DNA from 3 places in the Agarivorans sediminis genome. Region 3 is predicted to be linked to each of the others. Evidence: predicted binding sites of a transcription regulator. Region 3 holds the regulator's gene; each other region holds the start of a gene.
The links. The regulator sigma-54, encoded in region 3, starts transcription at its own class of promoters, with help from an activator protein. The targets are predictions, from matches to a motif close to GTTGGCACGNNNNTNGNNT.

Region 1 (2,267 bases), 2.0 Mb from region 3:
CAGTTGCTCTAGGCCATTGTCATTTAAACGATAAACCCGCGTATCCCCCACATGAAAAATATGGGCGGTATTTCCCTTAATGACCAAGGCACTAAAGGTACATACATAACCTTTGTTTTTATCGTAGTGATAAGGGCTTTGTTGCGACTGGGAGTACAACCAAGAGTTGGTAGCGTCTAGCACCTTTTCTGCCGAGTGCTGCACAGACCACACTTCAGACGTACAATAATAATCGTCTAAGAAACTTTTTACTGCTGTTTCGCTAGCGACTTGGCTAACTTCGCTGCTGCTAATGCCATCGGCCATAACAGCAGCGAACCCTTTGTGACTAAGCTGCGAGCCTCGCGGAGTAGATACGCCATAACAATCTTGATTAAGCGCCTTACGGCCTTTATCAGAACACTGGCCTATCGAAACACTCAGCTGGCTCGTCATTGATTAACCTTATGCGTTAACAGAAGCTGTTTTGCTAGGCGCTTCTACCGCTGATTTAGCGACTTTACGCTTAGGCGCTGTTCTGATGTGCGTGGTGTAAAGGGTTAGACCGGTAAAGGCTAATCCGCCCACTAGGTTACCTAAAGCCGTAGGGATTTCGTTCCAAAGGAAGTAATCCATCACCGAGAAATCACCGCCCATGATTAGGCCAAATGGGAACAAGAACATGTTTACTACAGAGTGCTCGAAGCCCATGTAGAAGAACAAGAATATTGGCATCCACATAGCGATAACTTTACCGCTAACATTGGTAGAAATCATCGCGCCTACTACACCCATTGATACCATCCAGTTACACAACATGCCGCGAACAAAAATAGTAAACCAACCTGCCACACCGTGTTCTGCATAACCTACGGTACGCGCTTCACCAATGGCTGCTGCTTTAGCACCCACCGCACCAGCTTCGATGTTAAAGCCGTAAGTGAAAATAAAGGCCATCATCACCGCAACGGTTAAGGCTCCACCAAAGTTACCTAAAAACACTAAGCCCCAGTTACGCAACAAGCCAGGTACATCTACGCCGGGCCGTTTATCTAGCAGCGCCAACGGCACTAAAACAAACACTCCTGTTAATAAGTCAAAACCCATCAAATAAAGCATACAAAAACCAACGGGGAACAAGATTGCCCCGATTAAGAAGTTACCGGTGTTTACCGCAATGGTAATAGCAAAGATAGCGGCAAGCGCCAAAATGGCCCCCGCCATAAATGCGCGAATAACGGTATCTCGGGTTGACATGAATACTTTAGATTCACCGGCATCAACCATTTTGGTAACAAACTCTGAAGGAGCTAGATAAGACATAATATTTCCCTATATTGCTTAGTAGTAAAGTAAAACTGTCGGTTTGATTCAGCGTGTTCATTGGTACGTACCAGTGATACACCTTTCACAAGTAGAGCACTTGGCTCTTGATTTACTTGCTGCTTGGGTCTGTCCTTGACCTACAACAAGGATTTTGCAAATGTTGCGCCAGCTCACACAAAAACCACACAAAACCCCAACAATGCAGTAACCATAGAGGCTTATACCGTTCTTTTAGTTTACTTTTGATCACCACTAGTTTGATATATTGCACTGCATTCGCCTCGTCTTGCACCAAATAAGACCGCGAATGAGGATTCATCGCTGAAAATACAGCCAAATCACGCTTAATTACCGGTTAATCAATAAATTCGCTGAATAGATAACGTTTTTTCGTGAAACCAAATTTGTGTTTTGCAATGAGATAGGCGACGCAGCATATTGTTGAAGCTTGTTATAAAGTAATGCGCATTTATCGATAGTTGCGAACTATAGGAAAACCAATGAAGCCCGAGATGCGGCACGCCATTATGGAAAAAGCGGTTAAGGCCCTGCAAGCTGGCAAGTACAGCCAGGCTATTTCAACCATAAACAAGATCAACAAGCTAAAATCACAGCAAGACTATAAAAGCCTTGAGTTAGAGGCCTATGCGCTGTTTCAGCAACAAAAAATTGACCGCGCATTAACTCATTACCAAAACCTGCTAGCCTATGCTGAAAATGACCAACAAAGAAATGCTACCTACAAAAATATTGGTAATGCCCAAAAAGCACTAGGCTTTACTCAAGCCGCAATTGCCTCATATCAGCAGTGCTTTAACTATGACAGCAGTATTGGCAATGCCAACATTGCCGCCTCATTAGGTGAATGCTATTTAGATGAAGACCGCTATTCAGAGCTAGAAGCCTTAGCGGAAAAGATGCAAAGCTGGTCAGGGTATTTCGCCCCAGCCCAAGCCTTATTG
Region 2 (2,267 bases), 2.1 Mb from region 3:
GAACGCCATTTACTTTGACGTTGTATTTTCCTTCTGGCATCGGATTCCCGTTAGAATCAGTGCCATCCCAAGAGAACGGAATGTTACCGCTGCCCTCTCCTAAATCGATAACCTTAACCACTTCGCCGGCTTGGTTTTCGACAGTAACTTTTACATTGGTAGTCGCTGCGCCTGTCACCGCAACGCCATCAAATCCAGAACCACTGTTATGACCGTAATCTAAAGGGACGAGTACTTTCTGGCCAACTAAGGTTGAGGCCTGCAGCGCCGCAGATGAATTCATAATAGAGTTCATCGTGTCAAACTTAGTGCCTAGCTCTGCAATACCTTCAGAGGTTTGAAAAGACGCCATTTGCGCAATCATTTCAGCATTGTCGACCGGTTTACTCGGGTCTTGATATTGCAATTGAGTCGTTAACAAGGCGAAAAAGTCTTCTTGGCCAAGTGACTGATTATTATTACTTTCAGGAACCACCGACTCGGGTTCCCAATAGCTGCCTTGTAGTGGATTAATAGTAGACACGGGCTACTCCTTAACTTTTACCCAAATTGAGAGTGCTATTTAGCATTTGTTTCGCAGCTTCTGCGACTTGCACATTAGCTTGATAGGAACGCGAAGCACTCATCATATCGGCCATCTCTTCGATCACATTAACGTTTGGCTTGAAAATGTAACCTTCTTCATTAGCCATCGGGTGTTCTGGGTAATACTCTTTACGTAATGGCGCATCAGACTCTACGATGCCGGCCACTGTGACTTTGGCTGATTCATTCATCGCACCACTGGCTCTATCTAATTCTGCCGCAAAAACCGGTTTTCTAGCGCGATAGGTTTGGTCAATACTCGAACTGATACTATCGGCATTGGCTAAGTTGCTGGCGGTGGTGTTTAAGCGCACCGATTGCGCCTTCATTGCCGAAGCCGAAATGTCAAACACATTAAAAAAACTCATTATTGACCTCCTTTAATCGCGTTCTTTAACCCACTAAACTTACTGGTCAAAAAACTGATCCCGGCTTGGTATTCCAAACCGTTTTGCATAAAGTCTGCTTTCTCTTGTTGCACGTCTACAGTGTTTCCATCACCGGTATCGGGTTGGTCGGGCACTCTGAAACCTAATTCTGAGAACTGGCTTCTTCCCCCTGTCATGTGACGCTCGTTAGTCACATGCATGCCGCCGTTTTGATTAGCCTTGGCAGCTGCAAACGCTTTATTAAAATTGATATCTTGTGCTTTATAGTTAGGCGTATCAGCATTGGCGATATTACTAGCGATAACTTCAGAACGTCGGGCTCTTACCCCTACGGTATGCTGATGAACCCCTAATGCTTTATCAAATGTTATCGCCATAAAAACCTCTCTACACAATTACAAATTCAAATTTGCAAAAGCTGTGCCATAGTTTTTTTGACGCTTTTTACTGAAGGAATATAAGGAGTTAGAGCAAGTGGCCAAGTACAGCGCAGCGCCACTCTAGAGGAAGCGGCAAAAAAGCGGCAAATGTTGCCCTACTCTGCCGCTTTGATTTTGCGTGACTTATTTTAGTTGGTAAACAATGCCAGGGTGGCAGCGTAACATATTAAATCGGTCGGTTAAGCCCGTGATAGATTCAGATGCCCCCAACATTAAATAACCATTAGGGTTCAGCGCTTGAGCAAACTGATTAAGAATTTTCGACTTCACATCAGCATTAAAGTAAATCAATACGTTACGACAAAAAATAATGTCGAACTTGCCCATTAATGCATAACTGTCGAGCAAGTTTAGCGGGCGAAAGTTTACATTTTTTCTCACTTTGTCATTAACTTTAAAGCGCCCATCACTGGTGGCTTCAAAAAACTGACGCTTACGCTCTGGCGATAAACCTCGGGCTAAAGCTAGTGGGTCATACTCACCTTTTTTGCAGTGTTCCAACATAGAAGGCGAAATATCGGTCCCCACAACTTGAACCCCCAATGGTAGGGCTCCTGGCTTTCTAGCTTGATACTCGAGAGACGTCATCATTATCGAGTAAGGTTCTTGACCTGATGAACTGGCAGCTGACCAGATTTTCACCGGCCGTGACATTTTTTGGTAATCAGGCAACAATTTGTCAGCCAGAAGCTGAAAGGGATAGGTATCACGAAACCATAGCGTTTCATTGGTGGTCATAGCATCAACCACCGCAGCTCTCAGCTCTCTTTCGCGCAAACTCATCGACTTCTGCACCAGCTCAGTCAAACTAGATAAGGAATATTGCGCGATCAATGGAGACAAACGGCTTTTG
Region 3 (2,267 bases):
TCTTCTGGAACCAACAGCGCAAACACAAGATCAACCGGTTTATTATCAATAGCATCGAAGGAAATAGCAGGGTCACAGCGTAAAAAAACCGCTGTAGCTTGGTGCTGATTGTCGATTCTGCCGTGAGGAATAGCGATACCTTGGCCAATTCCGGTGCTGCCCATTTTTTCCCTGTTTAACAGGCTTTCAAAAATAGTTTGAGCACTGGTATCAAGTTGTTTAGCGACGAGTTCACTTATCAGTTCCAATGCGCGCTTCTTAGAGGAACATTGGACTGTACTAAGCGTACAGTCCAAATTTAGTACTTTATTTATTTGCATTACTTTGGCTAATGTCTGTTTAATTTTTCTTTGTGTTTAATAACTTGGCGGTCAAGTTTATCAATGAGGCTATCAATGGCGGCATACATATCAGAGTGCTCTGCAGTGGCAAACAGCTCTCCGCCATTAAGGTGCAAGGTAGCTTCGGCAATTTGATTGAGCTTTTCTACGTTGAGGATGACGTGAACATTGTTGATTTGTTCAAAACGTCGTTGCAGTTTGGCAAACTTAGTGTGGACATATTCTTTTAGTGATTCAGTAATTTCTACATGGTGTCCAGTAAGATTAATTTGCATATATCTTGTCCCCTTTTGTGGCCGTTATATAAGGCTTTTACGTTGGTTAGAAGGTGGAATCGCTAAAGACTCACGATATTTTGCTATCGTGCGCCTCGCCACCTTGATCCCCTGATCTGCCAAAATGTCAGCTATCTTGCTATCACTGAGTGGTTTGTTGGTATTTTCGGCAGCAACCAGTTTCTTAATGAGTGCGCGAATCGCGGTAGATGAGCATTCCCCACCTCCGTCTGTAGCCACGTGGCTAGAGAAAAAATACTTTAATTCGAAAATTCCGCGGGGAGTATGCATAAATTTTTGGGTTGTCACCCGAGAAATGGTCGATTCATGCATTTCTACTGCTTCAGCCACATCGTTCAACACCATTGGTTTCATTGCTTCAGCACCATATTCAAAAAATGCTTGTTGGTGGTGAACGATACAGTTGGATACTTTTAATAAGGTTTCGTTACGGCTCTCAATACTTTTTATGAACCATTTCGCTTCTTGTAGGTGGCTGCGAATGAATTGAGTATCGGTAGCATTTGACGTTTTGCTCAAAGACGCATAGTGAGAATTGACTCGTAGTTTAGGCATGGCATCCGGGTTTAATTCTACTACCCAGCGGCCCTGGCGTTTTATAACGGATACGTCGGGAATTACATACTGCGCTTGATTCGGTTCTACCGCATTGCCGGGGCGTGGCTCAAGGGTGTGGATTAAACGCATTACTTCGCGTAGCTGTTCTTCTTTGAGTTTGGTTTTGCGAGCTAATAAACGAAAATCCCGGTTGGCCAATACGTCGATATGATTTGATACGACCTCTCTGGCTTCTTTCAACCAAGGTGTTTCTTCAGCAAAACGACTTAATTGAATCATTAAACACTCTTGTAAGGAGCGAGCAGCAATGCCGACGGGGTCAAAATGTTGAATACGTTTTAGCACCGCTTCTACTTCGTCTAATTCTACATCTAGTGCGTTATTATCACTGGAGCGTAAGCCTTCAAGTAGTTGGTCACAGTCTTGAGTGAGGTAACCTGAGTTATCAACCGCATCAATAATCGCTAATGCGATGGCTTGATCTACTTCACTAAAGGGAGTTAAACGCATTTGCCACAATAGATGGTCTTGTAAGGAGTCGACGGTTTCGCCTTGAAACAACATGTCGTTGTCTTCGCCGCCACTAGCAGAGCCTGAACTCGCAGGGCCAGAACTGGCGCTATATATATCATCCCATGTTGAATCAACGGGTAGGTCTTCAGCAACCGTGTCTTGGGAAATGGCATCACCGGCTTCAATTTGGCTAGAGTCAACTTCAGGCTGGCTGTTTTCCGCCTCATCACTTCTTTCGTTGGCCGACTTTTCAACTGAGTCACTGTCGCTTGGCTGCGACTCATCCGCCTCAAGAAGTGGGTTACTTTCCAGTGCCTCTTGAATCTCTTGCTGTAAATCCAGCGTTGATAGCTGAAGTAAGCGTATGGCCTGTTGTAACTGAGGTGTCATGGTTAATTGCTGACCAAGACGCAACTGCAAAGATGCTTTCATTAATTACCGCTGTTCCTTCTTCTTATTATATTTTTCTAGATACACTTTAACTATAGCTTGAATTGCTCGCCGAGATAAACTCGTTTCACATGTTCATTTTCAAGTATCTCTTTGGGCTTCCCTGAGG

Region 1: a site for sigma-54 is predicted at 1,457-1,475, ahead of M0C34_RS05555 (formate/nitrite transporter family protein). Genes of this name have one in related genera too.
Region 2: a site for sigma-54 is predicted at 1,384-1,402, ahead of flgB (flagellar basal body rod protein FlgB). Genes of this name have one in related genera too.

The regions. Positions count from the first base shown of each region.
Region 1 is NZ_CP096670.1:1,237,105-1,239,371, reverse strand. It holds gene M0C34_RS05560 (bifunctional protein-serine/threonine kinase/phosphatase) at 1-435, opposite strand, end outside; gene M0C34_RS05555 (formate/nitrite transporter family protein) at 445-1,302, opposite strand; gene M0C34_RS05550 (tetratricopeptide repeat-containing sulfotransferase family protein) at 1,806-2,267, shown strand, end outside.
Region 2 is NZ_CP096670.1:1,710,675-1,712,941, reverse strand. It holds gene M0C34_RS07760 (flagellar hook assembly protein FlgD) at 1-523, opposite strand, end outside; gene flgC (flagellar basal body rod protein FlgC) at 534-953, opposite strand; gene flgB (flagellar basal body rod protein FlgB) at 953-1,351, opposite strand; gene M0C34_RS07745 (CheR family methyltransferase) at 1,538-2,267, opposite strand, start outside.
Region 3 is NZ_CP096670.1:3,809,307-3,811,573, reverse strand. It holds gene ptsN (PTS IIA-like nitrogen regulatory protein PtsN) at 1-320, opposite strand, end outside; gene hpf (ribosome hibernation promoting factor) at 329-616, opposite strand; gene M0C34_RS17350 (RNA polymerase factor sigma-54) at 641-2,140, opposite strand; gene lptB (LPS export ABC transporter ATP-binding protein) at 2,191-2,267, opposite strand, start outside.